DNA from 2 places in the Agrobacterium sp. 20P9.1.2 genome. Region 1 is predicted to be linked to the other one. Evidence: riboswitches for the same ligand, from Rfam matches in the RefSeq annotation. Region 1 holds a riboswitch; the other holds the start of a gene.
What was found. A riboswitch is a leader RNA that binds a small molecule or an ion and turns the genes downstream of it on or off. The one in region 1 is predicted to bind S-adenosylmethionine.
Positions count from the first base shown of each region.

Region 1 (10,421 bases):
GAATGTTCTGCGCCAGTTCCTGAAACACCGTGGATGTCGTGCGTCCGCAGCCGGGACAGGCTGCGACGACGGGAACGAACTGGCGAAAGCCCATGACCTGCAGGAGTTCCTGCGCGACCTGCACTTCACGGGTGCGATCACCATTGGGCTCCGGTGTCAGCGAAACGCGGATCGTATCGCCGATACCGTGTTGCAGGACGTAGCCCATGGCGGCGGATGAGGCGACGATGCCCTTCGAGCCCATGCCCGCTTCGGTGAGGCCTAGATGGAGGGCATGGTCGGAGCGCTCCGACAGCATGGAGTAGACGGCAATCAAATCCTGCACCTGGCTGACCTTGGCCGACAGGATGATGCGGTTGCGGGGAAGGCCTATATCTTCGGCAAGCTCTGCGGAAATCAGGGCGGATTGGACGATGGCTTCGCGCGTGACCTGACGGGCGGACAGCGGAAAGCCCTGCTCCTTGTTCTTGTCCATCAGGGTTGTCAGAAGCTCCTGATCGAGCGAGCCCCAGTTGACGCCGATTCGCACCGGCTTGTCATAACGGATCGCCATTTCGACGATATCGCCGAACTGCTTGTCCTTCTTGTCCTTGAAACCGACATTGCCGGGGTTGATGCGGTATTTTGCGAGCGCTTCGGCACAGGCGGGATGATCCGCCAGCAGCTTGTGGCCGATGTAATGGAAGTCGCCCACCAGCGGCACATCCAGCCCCAGCCGCATGAGCCGATCACGGATTTTCGGAACGGCAGCGGCACTTTCATCGCGGTCGACTGTGATGCGCACGATTTCGGAACCGGCACGGAACAGGGCCGCCACCTGCTGCACGGTCGCGTCGATATCGGCCGTATCCGTATTGGTCATGGATTGTACGACGACCGGTGCGCCGCCGCCGACGATAACACCACCGACATCGACAGCAACGGAGGCGCGGCGCGGCTTGGGATCAAAATCGGCGTGTGACGTCATGGTTTTCTCGGGCGATTGCGATAAAATCTGATCTTTCAGGTGGAACAAGGCGCGCGCCTTGTCAACATCGAAGCGATCAACTCCTACTTTACCGCAATCATGGCGAAATTCGAGACTGCGTGAGTATGAGGCCTCAGAGTTTCGCAAATTTCGCCATCTACTGTGTGGCGGGCCGCCTTAATGGCCGCTCGCGCCGTCCGCATGGCGAGCCAGTCTGGAGAGTGAAAGCACCACCAGATGCAGCACGGGCAGGCCGATGAACACGGCGGCAAGGCCGGTATGTTCGGCAATGAAGCCGATGGCCGATGGCGCGACCAGAATACCGGAGTAGCCCATGGTCGTGACCACCGACAGCGCGATGCCCGGTGCCATGCCCGGCATGTTGCCTGCCGCCGAAAAGGCAATCGGCACCATGTTGGAAATGCCGATACCGGCAATGGCAAAGCCCGTAATGGCGATAAAGGCATTGGGCGCGAAACCGGCAATCAGCAGACCGACAATGGATATGGTCGAGCAGAATTGCAATGTGCGGACGGCACCGAATCGGTCACGCACCAGATCTCCTGCAAAACGCATGATGGCCATGGTGAGCGAGAAGGCCGCAAATCCGAAGCCGGACAGGGTGATGGACGCGCCGAGTTCATTGCGCAGATAAAGCGCGCCCCAATCGAGAATGGCACCTTCCGGGATCATCGAAAAAAGTGCCATGATGCCGATGATCCAAGGAAGCGGTGTCATGGGCAGGCCACCCTTGGGGCGTTCTTCTTCCGGGTGGGGGCGATCCACCTGCACTCGCGGCCATGCAACGGCAAGCAGGGCGGCTGCGATGATGGTGACGGCAACGGCGTGACCGTAAATGCCGGTTTTGGTGATCAGCAGACCGCCAAGACCCGCGCCAATCAAGCCGCCCAAGCTCCAGAACGCATGGCAGGACGACATGATGGCACGGCGCATGCTGCGCTCCACCACGACGGCGTTGGCGTTCATGGCCACGTCCATGGCACCTGTTAGGCCACCGAAGAGGAAGACGGCGATGACGCCAGCCCAGAGCGAATTTGCGAGCGTGATCAACAGCAGCGTCGGCACCATGACGAGAGCGACGCCCAAGGTCACGGTTCTCGAACCGAGGCGACCGATCTGCGAACCGGCAATGGGCATGAAGGAGAGGGAGCCGAGGCCGTAGACAAGGATGACGAGGCCCAATGTGCTTTCGCTGAGCGCAAAACGCTTGGCGAATTCCGGGATCATCGGTGCCCAGGAGCCCATCATGAAACCGTTCATGAGAAACAGCAGCGCGACGCCAAGTCGCGATCTGGTCATATAGGGAAGGCGGGCGGTCGTTGGCGTTTGCGTGGCAGTTCCGGTCATCGCGACTGGTCCTTCGATCATTGCTTGATAGGGTTATGCGCCGGAATTCGATCCGGCCTGATGAATGGTGACGCCGCTGGCGGTAAAGGAATCGATCATCGCGTGATCGGCATCCTCTTCGACAACCAGTGTCAGCGCTGCGGAAAGCGGTGAGACCTGAAACGGTGCCGCCGCTCCCAGCTTTTCGGAGGTGATGGCGGCCAGCGTTTTGGCGCTGGTCTCGCAGGCCAGTCGCTTGAACACGGCGTCCTCATAGATATCGGCGCAGAGACCCCGATCCAGCGTCAGGCCGCAGACGCCGACAATGCAGAGATCAGGCCGAATTTGCTCCAGCTGGCGAATCGCGGTCGTATCGATGGCCGCGCCCACCGCCGGATCGACCCTGCCGCCGATCAGAATGAGTTCGATGTCGGCATTCCCGGCAAGTTCTGCGGCGATGGCGGGTGTGTTGGTGATAACGGTGAGTTTCAGACCCGCCGTCAGATGTTTTGCAACCGCCAGATTGGTAGAGCCGGCATCTAGGAAGACTTTTAAGCCCTCGTTCAGAAACGAGGCGGTTGTCTTGCCAAGTGCGGCTTTGCGGCCCGGCATTTCGCCGATGCGGGTTTTCAGCGGGACCGTGGTCCCTGCTGCCAGCAAGGCGCCGCCATAGACCCTCTCACACTCGCCCCGTGCCGCCATCTCCCGTAGATCGCGCCGCACGGTGTCTTCCGATACGTCGAAGGTCTGCGCAAGCTCCTGCGCCAGCACGCGGCCATGCCGCTGCAATTGCGCGTAAATGAGAGCCTGCCGCTCGCTGACGAAATGATCGGTTTTGGACATCGTGACTCAATCGGATGAATCGTGCATAAACACGCATAACCCGGCAAGATGGGTTTCTCAAGCGGGAAATGGCTTGTTATGAGTCAGCGTTCGAGTTCGCGAAACGTGAGCCTGACGAACGATGTTCCCTGCGATTACGCCAGAATGCCGTCCAGGGCTGAGACCAGGCGCTCGCATTGCTCTTCGGTGCCGATGGAAATGCGCAGGAAATCGGCAATGCGCGGCTGGTTGAAGTGTCGTACCAGAATGGCCCGTTCGCGAAGCGCCGTAGCCAGAAGCTTTCCCTCCCAACCGGGCTTTCTGGCGAAAATGAAATTGGCCTGAGATGGCAGAATGTCGAAGCCTCGTGCTTCCAATTGCTCTGACAGCCATGCCCGGTTTGCGATGAGCTTATCGCGATAGGTGACGAACCAGTCCTCATCCTCGATTGATGCGATGGCTGCGACCTGGGCAAGGCGGTCCAGCGGATAGGAATTGAAACTATCTTTCAGCCTTTCCAGCGCTTCGATCAGTGGACGCTGCGCAACCGCATAGCCGACACGCATGCCCGCCAGCGAACGCGATTTCGAAAAGGTTCTGACGACGATGAGATTATCGTGGTCGCGGACGAGCGGTATTGCGGTTTCACCGCCGAAATCGACATAGGCTTCATCGATTGCCACCACCTGATCGGGATGAGTGGCGACAAGGCGCTGAATATCGGAAAGCGGCAGACCGATACCGGTCGGCGCGTTGGGATTGGGCAGGATGATGCCGCCGCAATCGATATGATAATCGTCGATCCGGATCGAAAAGCTGTCATCGAGCGGGATGGTCTTCGTCTCGATGTCGAAGAAGCGGCTGTAGGTCGGATAGAAACTGTAGGTTATATCTGGGTAAAGAAGCGGCGCGTCATGCTTCAGCAGGCCCGCGAAGATGAAAGCCAGAACCTCATCCGAACCGTTGCCGACGAATATTTCGTCCGGTGAAACACCGTGATAGGCGGCAAGGGTTTCTTTCAGCTTTTTGGCCGAGGGGTCGGGGTAAAGCCTCAAATTGTCGTCTGTTGCGGTGCGGATCGCGTCCAGCGCGTGGGGAGATGGGCCCCATGGATTTTCGTTGGTGTTGAGCTTGGTGAGGTTGGCAATGGCTGGCTGTTCTCCCGCCACATAGGGGTGCAGCTTTGCGACGATGGGAGACCAGAACTTGCTCATCTCAACTCTTTCTTTCTGCGACGAAGCGCGCCGTCTCGATGAGAATCTCTGCGCGGTCACCATAGGGTGCCAGCAGGTCCGTGGCTTCTTTTACCAGTTCGCGCAGGCGGGTGGTTGCCCAGTCCGCACCGCGTAGGGCGACGAGGGTGCCTTTGCCGCGGGCGGCATCCTTGCCGGTGGCCTTGCCCATGGTGGCGGCGTCGGAGGTGAGGTCTAGGAGATCGTCGGCGAGCTGGAAGGCAAGGCCGATCTTTTCACCGAAGTGGCGCAACCGCTGGCGTTCGTTAGCGTCACTTCCGGCGATGATCGCACCGGCTTCGCAGGCAAAGCGGATGAGCGCGCCGGTTTTCATAGCCTGCAATGTAATGATGCCATTCTCATCAGGCGCATTCTTCTCGGCGGCCAGATCGAGCGCTTGGCCGCCTGCCATGCCGCCAATACCGGCGGCCTTCGCCAGCGCCAGCACGAGTGCGGCCTTGCGGTCATCGGGCAGGCTGGTGTCGGGGGAGGCGATGATATCGAAGGCGAGTGTCAGCAGGCTGTCGCCTGCCAGAATGGCCGTGGCTTCATCGAATTTCCTGTGAACCGTGGGCTGGCCGCGGCGCAGGTCGTCATTGTCCATGGCGGGAAGGTCGTCATGCACAAGCGAATAGCAATGCAGACATTCCAGTGCTGCGCCGACATGCAGGGCGGCTTTCGCGTCGCCGCCCAAAAGTGCTGCTGTTTCGATGACCAGAAAAGGACGCAGCCGCTTGCCGCCGTTCAGAACGCCGTGGCGCATGGCCTCCAGCAGCTTTTGCGGGCGGGTGATCTCGTCGGCGCGTGCACTGCCGGACAGGAGTTCGCCGAGCAAGGCTTCGGTTCTTGCCGCATTGTCGCGCAGCCGCATCTCGAATGTCATCTTGCCAGTTTCCTTACCCTATCAGGTGACGATTGGCTCTTTCGCATGGGGAAAAATGGCTGGCAATCGTTTTTGTGAGGACGATGTGGAACTTCGTTATCGTCAGTAGCCTTGATGCGTCATGCGGAATATGAAAGGCTTTGACCAACAGCCAAGTGGGGGCAGGTTTTTTGAGCAGCACGCCGGATAGCGAGACGGATTATGAAGCGCTCGCCGAAAGCGGGAGTAAACCGAAGGTGGATGTTCGAAGCCTCATCAGACGCGTTTTGCTGGTCGTCATCGTCCTGCTGGCTCTGCCCTATCTGCTGATACCGGTCTATGCTCTGCCCTTCATGCGCCCGGTTTCCACCCTGATGCTGGCCGATCTGGTGACGTTTCAGGGCTATGATCGCCGCTGGGTGCCGCTTGAAAATATCTCTCCGCGCCTCGTTCAATCGGTGATGATGTCCGAAGACGGGCAGTTCTGCTCTCACTCTGGCGTGGATTGGGGCCAGATGCAGACGGTTGTCAGCAGCGCTTTGGATGGCGAGGCGACACGCGGTGCCAGCACCATTCCCATGCAGACGGCGAAAAACCTGTTTCTCTGGAATGGCCGTTCCTTCCTTCGCAAGGGGCTGGAATTGCCGCTGGCAGTGGTGTCCGATTTCGTCTGGTCGAAAAAGCGGATGATGGAGATTTATCTCAACGTCGCCGAATGGGGACCGGGCATCTACGGCATCGAGGCGGCAGCGCAATACCACTTCAAGGTTCCTGCCTCGAAGCTGAGTTCCAGACAGGCAGCACTTCTGGCAGTGGCGCTACCAAACCCCATCGACCGTATTGCCAGCAAACCGGGTCGGGGAATGCAGCGGCTGGCGGGGCTCATCGAACGACGAGCCCGTGGTTCCGGCGCCTATGTCGGCTGCGTGCTGAACTAAAATTCTCAGCTCTTCTTGAAGATGTAGTCCGTTTCCTGCCGCAGCGTTTCGCCGGGGCGCAGAATGGCGTCGGGGAAGCCTTCGTGATTGACGGCGTCAGGCCAGATCTGGGTTTCCAGGCAAAAGCCTGCGACGGGTCCATAATGGCGGCCATCGAGGCCCGGTACGGCGACGTTGAGCTTGAAGGCCGAGTAGAACTGCACACCCGGCTCGGTGGTGTGGACATCCATTGTGATGTTTGAGGCAGGAGCATAGACGCGCGCCACTTTGCGCTTTGCCACGCGCTGGGGCGAAAGGCAGAAATTGTGGTCGTAACCGACCTGCTGGCCGTTTTCTTCGCGCCGCATCGGGGTGGACTTGCGCAAATCGAAGACGGTGCCATCCACCGGGCGGATTTCGCCGGTTGGAATCTGCCGCTCGTCCGTCGGCAGATAATGATCGGCAGCGATTTCGATTTCGTGGCCGAGTGCAGATTCCGCGCCATCCAGATTGAAATAGGAATGCTGGCAGACATTGGCGAGCGTCGCCTGATCGGTGGTCGTCTCATAGGCGACGGACAATACGCCACCCTCACGGATCGTATAGATCGCAGTGATTGCGCAATTGCCGGGATAACCGGCGCGGCCATCGGGATCGACGATCTGCAAGACGACATGGCTTGGGCCATGTTCCATGATCAGCCAGTTGCGTTTGCCAATATTGTCGCTGCCGCCATGAAGGTGGGTAACGCCTTTTTCGTTCAGTTCCAGCTGATAGGCCTTGCCATCGATGGAGAACTTGCCACCGCCAATGCGATTGGCGTTTCGGCCCGGAGTGGCACCGAAATAGGATGAGTATTTCGGGTAATCATCGAAGTTGTCGAAGCCGAGAACGAGCGGCGGCTGATGGCCTTCGAGGCGCAAATCCTGAATGACGGCACCCCAGGTCATGACATGTGCGGTCAAACCACCTGCGGAAATCGTTACGCGCTCGACCTTCTCGCCCGTAGACGTAAATCCGAAATTTTCCCGTGCGCCGGCTTCGCTCATCGTGTCACTCTCCCAATCGATAAAACAGGGCCGGACGTTGCGTTATTTTCCGGCCCTTCGCAATGACCGAATTAGCTTCGGTCTTTTCCGATCTCATCCAGATCGTACGAGGTCGTCTGGTAGATCTCGTTGATCCAGTTGCCGAAAAACAGATGTGCGTGGCTGCGCCAGCGGTTGAGCGGTGTCAGTTCCGGGTCGTTATGCGGGAAATAGTCATGTGGCAGCTTGATCGGCACGCCCGCATTGGCGTCACGGAAATACTCGTCCGACAGCGATGTGGAATCATATTCCACATGGTTGAACATATAGAGCCGCTTGCCCTGCGGTTCGTGCGCAAGGCACACGCCCATTTCTTCGGATTCCATCAGGATTTCCAGTTCCGGGTGCTGCTCGATGTCGGCGCGGCGCACCTCTGTCCAGCGGGACACGGGCACCTGAAAATCATCCGAAAAGCCGTTGAGATAGATGGAGGACGGGCTGAGATTGCGGTGGCGGTAAACGCCGAAGGCCTTTTCTTTCAGCGCATGTTTCGGCACGCCATGGAAATGGTAAATGGCGGCCATCGCGCCCCAGCAGACATTGAGTGTCGAATGAACGTTGGTCTGCGTCCAGTCGAAAATCTTCTGCATTTCTTCCCAGTAGGTCACGTCTTCATAGGTCAACTTTTCGACCGGAGCACCGGTGATGATGAAGCCATCGAACTTGCGGTGGCGCACCTCTTCCCATGTCTCGTAGAAGGACAGCAGATGCTCTTCCGGCGTGTTCTTGGCCCGGTGACCGCCGATGCGTATCAGCGACAGTTCCACCTGAAGAGGGGAGGCGCCAACAAGGCGCGCCATCTGGATTTCGGTCTTGATCTTGTTCGGCATGAGGTTGAGAAGCCCGATCTGAAGCGGGCGGATATCCTGCCGGATGGCCGCTGTTTCAGTCATGACCCGCACGCCCTCATGCACGAGGGTCTCAAAAGCGGGCAGCGTATCGGGAATCTTGATTGGCATTTCCACACTCACTTCCGGCGGTGCCAAGGTCACCGCGAAACAAAAAAACCGGCAGCGAAATCGCAACCGGTCCTGGGAAATTGCCTGTTTCCTCGGTCCTTTAGCAATTTCTTTAAAGTGGCTGCAAGCCGACCGGCAAATGACCACTGGCAGGTGTCATAATCCTGTGCGGGCAGAAAATCAATATCGCTATCTTATCCGGCGTTTCGGCCTTTCCATCCGCCACCGTTCCGGGCTATGGCAGGGGCATGACGACCACCCACTTCACCATTCTGCTCGGCGGCATCATTACCGTCACCGACCGCCTGCAAAAGACGGTGGCGGATACGCGCGTAATTGCGGCAGATAGCGGCATGCGCCATGCACAGCCGCTCGGTCTCACACCGGAACTGTGGGTGGGAGATTTCGACTCTTCCGACAAGGCTTTGCAGCAGCTTTGGCCGGGTGTCGAGCAACAGCCCTTTCCTGCCGCAAAAGGCGTGACGGATGGCGAGATTGCGGTGACCGAGGCGCTGGCGCGCGGCGCAACGCGGCTGACGCTGGTTGGTGCGCTGGCGGGCGAGCGGTCCGACCACGCGGTGTTTCATCTGCTCTATGCCGTCTCGCTTGCCGAGAGCGGTGTAGACGTCGTGCTAACCTCTGGCGAGGAAGAGGCCTATCCGCTGCTGGAAGGTGAGCGCGCGCTTGATCTGCCAGCGGGATCGCTGTTTTCGGTGGCCGGTTTCACGGCGCTCGATGGTCTCGATATTGAGAATGCCCGTTATCCTCTGACCGATTTCGCGCTTGCTTTCGGCTCGTCGCGCACTATTTCCAACGTGGCGGAAGGGCCTTTGCGCCTTCGCCTCAAAAGCGGCAAAGCCATCGTGCTTGCCCGTCCTTACGATTTGACCGGAGCCTGAACCCTTGGCACCCCCCATTCTGAAACTCGACGATATCAAGCTGACCTTCGGCGTTACCCCGCTGCTCAATGGTGCCAATCTGCAAGTGGAGCCGGGAGATCGTATCTGCCTCGTTGGCCGCAACGGTTCGGGCAAATCGACGCTGATGAAAATTGCCGCCGGTCTGGTCGAAGCGCAGTCGGGCGAAATCTTCCGGCACCCTTCCGCGACGATCCGGTATCTGGAACAGGCGCCGGATTTTGCCGGTTTCGAGACGGTGCAGGCCTATGCGGAAGCGGGTCTCGGGCCGGGGGACGATGCCTATCGCGTCACCTATCTGCTGGAGCATCTGGGACTGACGGGCCAGGAACATCCGTCCAGCCTTTCGGGTGGTGAGGCGCGTCGTGCCGCGCTCGTGCGCGTCATGGCCCCGGAACCTGACATTCTGATGCTGGACGAGCCAACCAACCATCTGGATCTGCCGACCATCGAATGGCTGGAAAGTGAATTGCAGCAGACGCGCAGCGCGCTGGTTCTGATTTCGCATGACCGTCGTTTCCTTGAAAAAGTCTCCACCGCCACCGTCTGGTTGGATCGCGGTACGTCGCGTCGCCTCAGCCGCGGCTTTGGCCATTTCGAGGAATGGCGCGACAAGGTGCTGGAAGAGGAAGAGCTGGAGCAGCATAAGCTGGGCAAGGCCATCGAGCGCGAAGAACACTGGATGCGCTATGGTGTCACCGCCCGCCGCAAGCGCAATATGCGCCGTGTGGGAGAGCTTCAGGCCATGCGCGCCGAATATCGTGGGCACAAGGGGCCAACGGGTTCCGTGCAGGCGACGGCTGCGGAAGGCCGCGAATCCGGCAAGCTGGTGATCGAGGCCGATACGATAACCAAGTCCTACGGTGAGCGCACGATCGTCGCGCCGTTTTCGCTTCGCGTGCATCGCGGCGATTGCATCGGCTTCGTTGGCCCCAACGGTGCCGGCAAGACGACGCTTTTGAAGATGCTGACGGGTCAGCTGGAGCCGGATAGCGGCTGGGTCAAGCTCGGCACCAATCTGGAAATTGCGACACTCGACCAGAAGCGTGAGGATTTGAACCCCAACGATACGCTGGCGCATTATCTGACCGATGGTCGCGGCGAAAACCTGTTGGTCAATGGCGAGCTGAAACACGTCACCGGCTATATGAAGGATTTCCTGTTTCAGCCCGAGCAGGCGCGCACGCCCATTCGCAATCTCTCGGGCGGTGAGCGCGCGCGTCTGATGCTGGCGCGCATTCTGGCGCGGCCGACCAATCTTCTGATCCTTGACGAACCGACCAACGATCTCGATATCGAGACGCTGGATC
Region 1 is NZ_JBYOKI010000006.1:134,302-144,722, reverse strand. It holds gene ispG (flavodoxin-dependent (E)-4-hydroxy-3-methylbut-2-enyl-diphosphate synthase) at 1-967, opposite strand, end outside; gene AC27VJ_RS17505 (MFS transporter) at 1,145-2,335, opposite strand; gene AC27VJ_RS17500 (DeoR/GlpR family DNA-binding transcription regulator) at 2,369-3,157, opposite strand; gene hisC (histidinol-phosphate transaminase) at 3,292-4,350, opposite strand; gene AC27VJ_RS17490 (polyprenyl synthetase family protein) at 4,352-5,251, opposite strand; gene mtgA (monofunctional biosynthetic peptidoglycan transglycosylase) at 5,422-6,168, shown strand; gene AC27VJ_RS17480 (aldose epimerase family protein) at 6,174-7,196, opposite strand; gene metA (homoserine O-acetyltransferase MetA) at 7,268-8,194, opposite strand; SAM riboswitch at 8,275-8,351, opposite strand; gene AC27VJ_RS17470 (thiamine diphosphokinase) at 8,443-9,093, shown strand; gene AC27VJ_RS17465 (ABC-F family ATP-binding cassette domain-containing protein) at 9,098-10,421, shown strand, end outside.

Region 2 (10,421 bases), on a different contig from region 1:
GCGATACGAGGATATAGAATTCATCAGGATCGAGGATGAGTTCTGCGCGACCGCGAGCGTGGATCGGCTCCCAGAAATCCAGCACGTCGTGGGCTGCTTTCTGGTCCACATCAACAACGGCGGTGTGATGTTTGCCGCGATAACCGATCAGGCCATGTTCACCGAAGCCCTGCAGATCGATGGAAAGGGCGATGCCGCCGCCGGAAACGTTAGGAGTATCGCTGGCGACCAGCGTGTCGGCTTCATGCAGGCTCAACAATTCCGCCTCATTGAGCACGGAATGGCCGATGCGGAAACGGATTTGCGACAGGCGTGAGCCCTGACGCACGACGATGGGGAAGGTGCGCGGGCTGATTTCGAGATAGAGCGGGCCGTTATAACCAGCCGGGATCTTGTCGAATTCCTGCGCGTAATCGGTGATGACGCGGGTGAAGATATCCAGACGGCCCGTGGAGCTTTTCGGGTTGGCAGAGGCCGACATAGCTGCTGGGAGCGCGAGGCTCTCCATCAGGGGCACGATGTAGACGCAGCCGGTTTCCAGCACCGCGCCTTCGCTGAGATCGATCTCGTGCAGGCTGAGGCGGGTCAGCTTTTCGATGACCTTGGTGGAGGGACCGGGCATGAAGCTGGCGCGGACGCGATAGGCTTTCGCACCCAGACGCAGATCGAGGCTGGCAGGCTGAACCTGGTCGGCATCCAGCGCCCGTTCGCTCTTCAGCTGGCCAGAGCCGAACAGTTCCCGGATCGCGCCATCCGCCAATATGCCCGTCGTTCTCGTCATGGTTTCATCATCCCTTTTCACGGCGACAAAACCAAAAGGAAAGCATTGACGCAAGTCGTTAACGGAGTTAAGGCAATCTTATCCCGTGGTGATTTGGCCGGTCGGCTTGCAGCCACGTTAAATAAGTGGCTAAAAAGACCGGGTGCTTGTAACCGGTCTGCTTTTGCGGCCGGTTTTTTTGTTTGTAAGGTGATGACATGAGCAAGAAATGGCGCCCGGCAACACAGCTGGTACACGGCGGCACACTGCGTTCTCCATATGGCGAGACATCCGAGGCGATCTACCTGACACAGGGCTTCGTCTATGACAGTTCGGAGGCCGCAGAGGCCCGCTTCAAGGGCGAGACGGATGGCTTCATCTATGCCCGTTACGCAAGCCCCACCAACGACATGTTCGAAAAGCGCATGTGCCTGCTGGAAGGCGCCGAAGACGCCCGCGCCACGGCATCCGGCATGGCTGCCGTCAGCGCCGCCATTCTGTGCCAGCTCAAGGCTGGCGATCACATCGTTGCTGCGCGCGCGCTGTTCGGTTCCTGCCGCTGGGTTGTCGAGACGCTGGCACCGAAATACGGCATCGAATGCACGCTGATCGACGGTCGTGATCTGGCCAATTGGGAAAAGGCGATCCAGCCGAACACCAAGCTCTTCTTCCTGGAAAGCCCCACCAACCCGACCTTGGAAGTGGTTGATATCGCAGGCGTTGCAAAACTGGCCAACCAGATCGGCGCGAAAGTGGTTGTCGACAACGTGTTCGCCACGCCACTTTTCCAGAAGCCTCTGGAACTGGGCGCTCATATCGTCGTCTACTCGGCCACCAAACACATCGATGGTCAGGGCCGCTGCCTTGGCGGCGTCGTGCTTTCCGACAAGAAGTGGATTGAGGAAGAGCTTCAGGATTATTTCCGCCATACCGGCCCGGCCATGTCTCCCTTCAACGCCTGGACCCTGCTGAAGGGCATCGAGACCCTGCCGCTTCGCGTGCGTCAGCAGACGGCCAATGCAGTTAAGATTGCTGATTTCCTTGCGGATCAGGGTAAGATTGCCAAGGTGATCTACCCCGGACGCGCCGACCATCCGCAGGCCGATATCATTGCCAAGCAGATGACCGGCGGCTCGACGCTGGTCTGCTTCGAACTGAAGGGCGGCAAGGAAGCGGCGTTCCAGTTGCAGAACGCGCTTGATGTCGTCAAGATTTCCAACAATCTCGGCGATGCCAAGAGCCTGATTACGCATCCCGGCACGACCACGCACAAAAACCTGACGGATGAAGCCCGTGCGGAGCTCGGCATTTCCGGCGGCACGTTGCGTCTCTCCTGCGGCATCGAAGATACCGACGACCTGCTGGAAGACTTCGCAGCAGCCCTCGCCAAGGTTTCCGCCTGATATGAAAAAGCGGTCCGGAGATTTACCGGGCCGCCCCTTCCCTGTCAGTCACAACTGCGGGATCGTGAAACGCATTTTGCAGAGAAATGTTTAATTGATCTGCGATAGACCTATATCCAAGAGACGGGTGGCAACGGCGCTAACACGCTGTAATCACCAGCATTTACCATTAATCTTATCCCTGATCGACGAAATGCGCGACTGTTCTGTGAAGTACAGCTAATATGGCTTTACACTTTCTTGACGATGGCATGCGCCTGTAGTCTAGAATGATTGAACAGCAATTACTTAGGGCCCTGTGAATGTATCGTGCACTGACAAGAGATATCGAGGTCACAGTCGACCCCTATTATCTTGAAGAGCAGTCCGACCCGGACGACAATCGCTATGTCTGGGGCTACACAGTCGTGATTTCCAACAATTCGGATCTGGCGGTGACGCTGGTCAATCGCTACTGGCACATTACCGATGAAAACGGGCAGGTGGACGAAGTCTCCGGACCCGGCGTGATTGGCGAGCAGCCACACCTCAAGCCCGGTGACACCTATGAGTATTCCTCCGGCTGCCCGCTGGACACGCCATCCGGCATGATGTTCGGCCATTACGAGATGCAGGCGGATACCGGCGAAGTCTTCATCGTCGCGATACCGGCATTTTCTCTGGACAGCCCTGGTTTGACGCGGGTTTTGAATTAAAAAAGGCGGCAGCTGATCACGCCTTTTTCATTAATTGACCGTAGACAATTCCTCGACGGGGTAATGATAGGTCGTCGAGCAGAATTCGCAGGTCACGGAGATGACGCCGTCTTCCTGGCTGTCGTGAATTTCCTCTGCGGAAAAGCCTGACAGTACGCCCTTGATCTTCTCTCGAGAGCAATTGCAGCGATCCACGATCAGTTGCGGTTCATAGACGCGGACGCCCTGTTCGTGAAACAGGCGGAAAAGCAGCTTTTCAGAGGGCACCTGCGGGTCCGTCAGCTCGTCCATATCGACGGTGTCGATCAGGGCAACCGCTTCCGTCCATGCATCGTCTTCCGAATACTCCGCCGCACCTTCGTCGCCATCGCCGCCGTGCAAATCACGCTGGCGTAGGCGTTCCGGCGCTTGCGGCAGGAACTGGGCGATGATGCCGCCCGCGCGCCAGTTGTGGCGTGGCTTGCCATCGGCATCACGGTCGAAGAGTTCGGCAACGCCGAGGCGCACGCGGGTGGGCAACTGCTCTGACTGGCGGAAATAAACGCCCGCAATGTCTTCCAGCGAAGAACCATCCAGCGGCACGATGCCCTGATAGGGCTGCATGCCCACGCCCTGATCGATGGTGAAGGCGAGGATGCCGTTGCCGAGCAGTTGCTCGGGCGAGGTCTCACCCGCAGCCATGGCTTCCGCCAGCCGCTCCTCATCGAAGCGGGCATAGGCGCGCATGTTTTCCGGCGCGGAAAAATCCGCGACCAGCAAATCCACAGGGCCATCGCCCTTGGTCTGGAGTGTCAGCTTGCCGGAGAATTTCAGCGACGTGCCGATAAGCGCTGTCAGCACCACGGCCTCTGCCAGAAGACAGGCGACGACCGGTGGGTACTCATGCCGTTCCAGAATGGTGTTCAGCAGCGGGCCGACCTGCACGGCGCGACCGCGCACATCCAGCCCGTCCACCTGAAAGGGAACGACCTTGTCATCGCCAGCAAATGTGAGTTCGTCCAGCTGTACCGTTGCGTCTGCCATATCCTAACTCCTTGACGCCTTGCCCGCGCTACACGCGGGGTGATCGAGACCGAGAAGGTACCGACCGGCAGGCATTATGTTCGTACTGCACAGATAGACCGGGGACGATGAAAACGGAACCACTCCGCCGCCTTAACTTTCGTTAAAACGGCAGATTGTCCGAAAACAGCTTTGTGCTTCCTGCCCCGCTTTCTTTCAGAAAGCAAAGCAGTGCTGGGCCATCATGCGGCGAACAATTGATGAAAAGCCGCCGTTTTCAGCAAACGGCGGCATTGAACTGGGCTAGAAATAGGAAGCCACGCCTGAAATTCAAGCGCTCAGGCGCGGTCCCGTCAGATGACGCCCATGCACCAGGCGATGATGGCCTTTTGCGCATGCAGGCGGTTTTCCGCCTCATCGAAGACGACCGACTGCGGCCCATCGATGACCTCGTCCGTAACCTCTTCGCCGCGGTGGGCGGGCAGGCAGTGCATGAAGAGCGCGTCCTTATTGGCCTTGCCCATCAGGGCCGCATTGACCTGATAGGGCTGGAAGATGTTGTGGCCGCGTGCCTTGTGTTCCTGGTTCATGGAGACCCAGGTATCGGTGACGATGCAATCGGCGCCATCGACCGCGCGTTCCGCATCATGGCACAGCATGATCTCGCCGCCATTGTTGCGCGCCCAGTTGAGGAAGCGGTCATGCGGCTCCGAGCCCATAGGAACAGCCATGTTCATCTTGTAACCGAAGCGGGCGGACCCTTCGACCAGCGAATGCAGCACGTTGTTGCCATCACCTGTCCAGGCAATCGTCTTGCCCTTGACCGGACCGCGATGCTCTTCGAAAGTCAGGATATCGGCCATAATCTGGCAGGGGTGCGTGTCATCCGTCAGGCCATTGATAACCGGGACCGTTGCGTGTTCGGCAAGCTCCAGCAGGCGGGAATGATCCGTGGTGCGGATCATGATCGCATCCACATAACGCGACAGAACCTTGGCCGTATCGCCAATGGTCTCAGCGCGGCCTAGCTGCATTTCAGTGCCTGACAGAAACAGCGTTTCGCCGCCGAGCTGGCGCATGCCGACATCGAAGGAAACGCGGGTACGGGTGGAGGGCTTTTCGAAGATCATCGCCAGCATCTTGCCGGCCAGCGGCTTTTCCGCCGTGCCATTCTTGGTGGCGATCTTGCGGGCGCGTGCGTCGTCCATGATGACCCGTAGGTCTTCCGAACCGACGGCCGAAAGGTCTAGAAAATGTTTTGCTGATGCCATTTTATGCTGTCCCATCGATGCAGGCCGCGTCGTTATCGACGCTGGCCTGAACATGCGCCCCTCAGGCGCTCTTCGCCAATTTCGTGGTGAGTGCTTCCGCCGCCTTTTCCAGACGTGCCAGGCCTTCGCGCGCTTCCTCTGCCGTCACCACCAGTGGCGGCAGCAGACGAATGACGTTATCGCCAGCGGGAACGCCGAGAAGATGCTCGGCGCGAATGGCATGCAGCAGGTCGGCAGACGGCACCTTGGCCTTGACGCCCAGCAACAGGCCCTCTCCACGAATTTCATCGATCACGTCGGGGAAACGATCCTTCAGCGACGCCAGCCCCTGACGGAACACCAGCGCGACATCACGCACATGCTGGAGGAAGCCATCGGCCAGAACTATGTCCAGCACCGCATTGCCGCAAGCCATAGCCAGCGGGTTGCCGCCATAGGTCGTGCCGTGAACGCCAGCCGTCATGCCGGATGCTGCTTCTGCCGTTGCAAGGCATGCGCCGAAAGGGAAGCCGCCACCGATACCCTTGGCCACGGCCATGATATCCGGAGCAACGCCCGACCATTCATAGGCAAAGAACTTGCCAGTACGGCCAACGCCAGTCTGGACCTCATCGAAAATCAGCAGCAGGCCATGCTCTTCGCACAGCGCGCGCAGCGTGCGCAGGAAATCCGGATCGACAACGCGAATACCGCCTTCGCCCTGAATGGGCTCGATCAGCAGCGCTGCGGTTTCCGGCACAATGGCCGCCTTCAGCGCTTCAAGATCGCCAAACGGCACTTGATCGAAACCTTCGACCTTGGGGCCGAAGCCTTCAATATATTTCGGCTGGCCGCCCGCGGCGATGGTTGCCAGGGTACGACCGTGGAACGCACCTTCAAAGGTGATGATGCGGAATTTTTCCGGATTGCCATGCGTATAATGGTACCGGCGCGCGGTCTTGATGGCGCATTCCAGCGCTTCCGCACCCGAATTGGTGAAGAAGACCTTACCCGCAAAAGTTGCATCCGTCAGACGTGTGGCCAGCGTTTCCTGTCCCGGAACCTCATAGAGGTTAGATAGGTGCCAGACCTTTTCTGCCTGCGACTTAAGAGCATCCACCATGTGCGGATGGCTGTGGCCGACCGAAGTGACGGCCACGCCCGCACCGAAATCCAGATATCGCTCGCCGCTCTCGGTGACGAGCCAAACGCCCTCTCCTCGCTCGAAGCGCAACGGGGCTCTGGAAAACGTATCGAACAATGATCCGCTTTGGGGCGCGGCGTCGGCCATGGCTGCATCACTCCCTGCGCAAAGGCGCTGTCAATAGGGCTTACCGGTTGCTCCGTGCCTGAAAATCAAAAATGCCGCCTCGCGGCGGCTTCGGGTATTTCCTGTCGTGCGAGCGCACTATTGTCACTTCATTCTGGGATGTCAACAAATGTCCGCATTGTCAGGCATTCTCAAGCCTTGGTAGAGCGGTTTTACTGACCTACAAAGTGTTGCTTTTCTGACTCACGAACGCAGCAAGTTGGGGAAAACCGGAAAATCGATTCCAGATGATTCTCCCGACTCTTGTCACGGAGTCGGCCTACGATTAGGTTAACTCTCAATTACTAGACTGCAAGCGGCGGACCTAGTCACCTACAATCTGGCGGATATTCTGCGCGTGGTTCGCTCCACGGCATCGTAGAAGGATTCTGCCTGCGCGACCAGCGGAGAAGCAGTATGAACTGGACGGATGAACGAGTCGAGAAACTCAAAAGACTGTGGTCCGAAGGGCTGAGCGCCAGCCAGATCGCAGCCCAGCTCGGCGGCGTCAGCCGTAACGCCGTCATCGGCAAGGTCCACCGTTTGAACCTGCCAGGCCGTGCAAAGGCCGGTGGCACGGTTGCAACCTCACGCCCCGCCGCCAAGCGCCCTGCAGCCCCTACGGCACCCCGCGCAACCAACTTTCCAGCCCGCCCGGCAACAGCACGCCCGGCGCCCCGCACGGTTGGCGCCACCGCGCTGAAGGACGATCTGGACATCGATACGGCACAGGTTCTGGAATATGTTCCCGTCAACAATGCCTCGTTGCCAACATCTCTGCGCCTGACGCTGACGGAACTGACCGAGCGCACCTGCAAGTGGCCAGTCGGTGACCCGCTGAAGGACGACTTCCATTTCTGCGGCTGCGAAGCTTCCGAGTCCTCGCCTTACTGCAAGTTCCACGCGAAGATGGCTTACCAGCCAGTAAGCGAACGCCGTCGCGCTTAAGGGCAGCAGACATATTGCAAGAGATAAAAAAGCGGGTCCATTGGCCCGCTTTTTTCATGCCTACGATCAAAAGAGGAAGTCAGAGCCAACGATCGATGGGATCGACAAACGTCAACTAAGGCGCCGACACCTGCCCATCGCTTTGATAGGCCGAAATTTCACGCCAGTTGCGCACGCGGCCAAAAGCGATGAAGCTTGCTCTATCTTTCTCGGGATATTGGGCGTGGCTTTTATAGCCTTATAGCGCCATATGCTCTTACAAACTGCTGAGCTATGCCTGCTTGCAATGACACAAGACTTCCATGAAACGGAAGTCTTGTGACCGGATTTCACCTATGTGGGAAAAGCAGTTCTGCAGAACGTTCAGGACGGCTCCGCGGGCGCACTGGATGCGCAGAGATGCCGGGCACCTCTGATTGGCGGCGTAACCGCCAATGTTTCCGCAAGCACGAATGACAACAGGTCCATCCCGCCAGACCGCAGCCCTTCATTCGAATGGCTGCTGGATCATGGCAGATAGCTTTAACCCTGGCGGGCCTTGCGGTTGGCGTAGCGACGGTCGCGCTCGGCCTTGCGGGCGGCCTCATCTTCGATGACGCGGGCGACGCGGTTTTTATCGGCCAGCTTGCGGGCGTCTTCTTCGGCAGTCGCAGCGGCTTCAAGCTCGGCTTCATGCGCCAGCCGTTCCGCTTCGAGGCGGCTCTGCTCTTCGCGCTTCTGCTGCTCGCGCTCGGCACGACGCGCTTCGCGGGCTTCCGCCACGGCGATGCGTTCTGCCTGCTTGGCTTCCCGGTTGGGTTCGGCGGCTTCCTTGGCGGCCTTATAGGCCTGCAGAAGGGCAGCCTTGGCCTCAGCAGCGGCGCTGCGGCGGTCAGTCAGTTCACTGTTTTTAACGTTTTTGTTGTTTCTCAAGTCTCTATTCCAGTTGAGGTGCCGTACCCATCAGGGTCAGGATTTCTTAGCACGCTTTGCGGGTGTCTTGGCAGGTGCCAGGCTGTCTTGCAGTTCCTTGGCAAGGCGCGCTTCACGCAGGCGCTGCGTCTTTTCATCACGCGCCTGGGCAATCGAATTGAGTTCGTCAACCGCATGGCCGCGTGCAAAGAACTGCGACTGCGTTTCACCGAATGCGATTTCCGCCTGCTGGCGAGATTTGCTGTGTGTTTCAGACATGGAATTTCCTTCCTGTCGCATCAGCCGAAATCGGGATCGATTTCCAAAAACGCCGCTGCGGGGTGGATAGAGTGGCCCGGAGCGTTTGCGCCCATGGGCGCCTTGTCCGAAGCCTGTACCGCCGGGCGGCACAAAAAAAGGCCAGGCAACGTGCCTGACCTCGCTTGGTCTCATGCTTTCGACAGTGCCAGTACATCCGTGGTCAAAGGAAAGCGGAGTCCGTATTAAGCAGCCTGGAGATTGCAGGCCGACATTTTGCCCGACTTGTTGTCGCGCTCAAGGTCGTAGCTCAGCTTCTGGCCTTCAACGATTTCGCGCATACCTGCACGCTCTACAGCGGAGATGTGTACGAATGCGTCTGTGCCGCCGTTGTCTGGCTGAATGAAGCCGAAGCCCTTGGTGGAGTTAAACCATTTTACTGTGCCTGTGGTCATAATGAACCCTTTCAAAGCATAAGTTATAGATCACAGAACTGACGCCCTGTGTGCGAGTATAGCGATTTTTTTGAAGGAAAGGGTTAGTTCAAAACGCGGTGCTAATCGCGCGGCAACCAAAGCTCAGCAAGCAAAATATCGATAAACCAGTGATAGAGGGTTATGACCGGATAGTCAAACTTTAAATTTCAGATCATTGAAATGAGCGTTTATCTTGCAACGCAGCAGCCTCTTCAGAAATATAATAATCCGTGCTGGATTTTCAATTTTGAAAATTTACCTGCCCTTTGTTTTTACTCAGGAAAACTGCGCGGCAAGCGGATATCCCCGCCTCCCCTTTCCATCCGCAACTTCTGGCGCAAACCAGTTCAAAGGGGTCAAAAATATATCTTCGTGACCGGCTGGAGATGGCTCCCCTTCTCGTACACATTCCTGCCTAAGCTGCGCAAAAATACAAAACGCGCGCCGTTGACCCGGTGAGGCAACAGCGCGCATTGTGCGAAAGATCAGTGATGGAGCCGCCCGTCAGGCTTCCATAGAATAGCCAGCGCCGCGAACGGTGCGGATCACATCCTGCATGTTGGAGAAGTTCAGAGCCTTGCGCAGACGACCGACATGAACATCGACCGTGCGTTCGTCCACATAGATATCGTGACCCCAGACGCCGTCGAGAAGTTGCGAGCGGGAGAAGACGCGGCCGGGAGAGACCATCAGGAACTCCAGCAGGCGGAATTCGGTTGGTCCGAGGCGCACTTCGCGGGTCTTGCGGTGAACACGATGCGTTTCGCGATCCAGCTCGATGTCACCGCATTTCAGGACAGACGACAGAACTTCCGGGCGGGCGCGACGCAGCATGGCTTTGACGCGCGCCATCAGTTCCGGCGTGGAGAAGGGCTTGACCACATAGTCGTCTGCGCCCGTGGCCAGTCCGCGCACGCGCTCGCTTTCCTCACCGCGTGCCGTCAACATGATGATCGGCAGGCGTTCGGTCTCGGGGCGCATTCTCAGGCGACGGCACAATTCGATGCCGGAAACGCCCGGCAGCATCCAGTCCAGGATCAGCAGATCCGGCGTCCGCTCCTGCAGGCGGATTTCCGCCTCGTCGCCACGGGGAATGGTGTCGACATCGTAACCTTCGGATTCCAGATTGTAACGAAGAAGAACACTCAAAGCCTCTTCATCTTCGACAACTGCGATTTTCGGCACCATAGGCTTGGGACTCCGCCAGTCTTACCAGAGCGCCATGCGTTCATTTGGACGCATCACGGACGCTCTGGCCTGTTGATCTACACATCGGCATTCCGAAGATCGTTTCCGATCCAAAGTGCCGATGCTGTAAAACTTACTCGGTTACTGCACCGAGCGTGTTGGAACTATCGTCCTTCGGACGCTCGCCTTCCGGCTGGCTGCCGGTGGCCATGTAGTAGATGGTTTCTGCGATATTGGTCGC
Region 2 is NZ_JBYOKI010000001.1:369,120-379,540, reverse strand. It holds gene AC27VJ_RS01875 (2'-deoxycytidine 5'-triphosphate deaminase) at 1-781, opposite strand, end outside; SAM riboswitch at 857-935, shown strand; gene AC27VJ_RS01870 (O-succinylhomoserine sulfhydrylase) at 979-2,163, shown strand; gene apaG (Co2+/Mg2+ efflux protein ApaG) at 2,466-2,858, shown strand; gene AC27VJ_RS01860 (Hsp33 family molecular chaperone) at 2,889-3,881, opposite strand; gene argF (ornithine carbamoyltransferase) at 4,214-5,131, opposite strand; gene AC27VJ_RS01850 (aspartate aminotransferase family protein) at 5,193-6,401, opposite strand; gene AC27VJ_RS01845 (GcrA family cell cycle regulator) at 6,837-7,367, shown strand; gene AC27VJ_RS01840 (DUF6481 family protein) at 7,890-8,279, opposite strand; gene AC27VJ_RS01835 (hypothetical protein) at 8,316-8,537, opposite strand; gene AC27VJ_RS01830 (cold-shock protein) at 8,762-8,971, opposite strand; gene AC27VJ_RS01825 (hypothetical protein) at 9,173-9,451, shown strand; gene phoB (phosphate regulon transcriptional regulator PhoB) at 9,497-10,180, opposite strand; gene phoU (phosphate signaling complex protein PhoU) at 10,314-10,421, opposite strand, start outside.
Region 2: it holds a riboswitch for S-adenosylmethionine, as region 1 does, so the genes downstream of both, AC27VJ_RS01870 (O-succinylhomoserine sulfhydrylase) here and metA (homoserine O-acetyltransferase MetA) in region 1, are expected to answer to the same signal.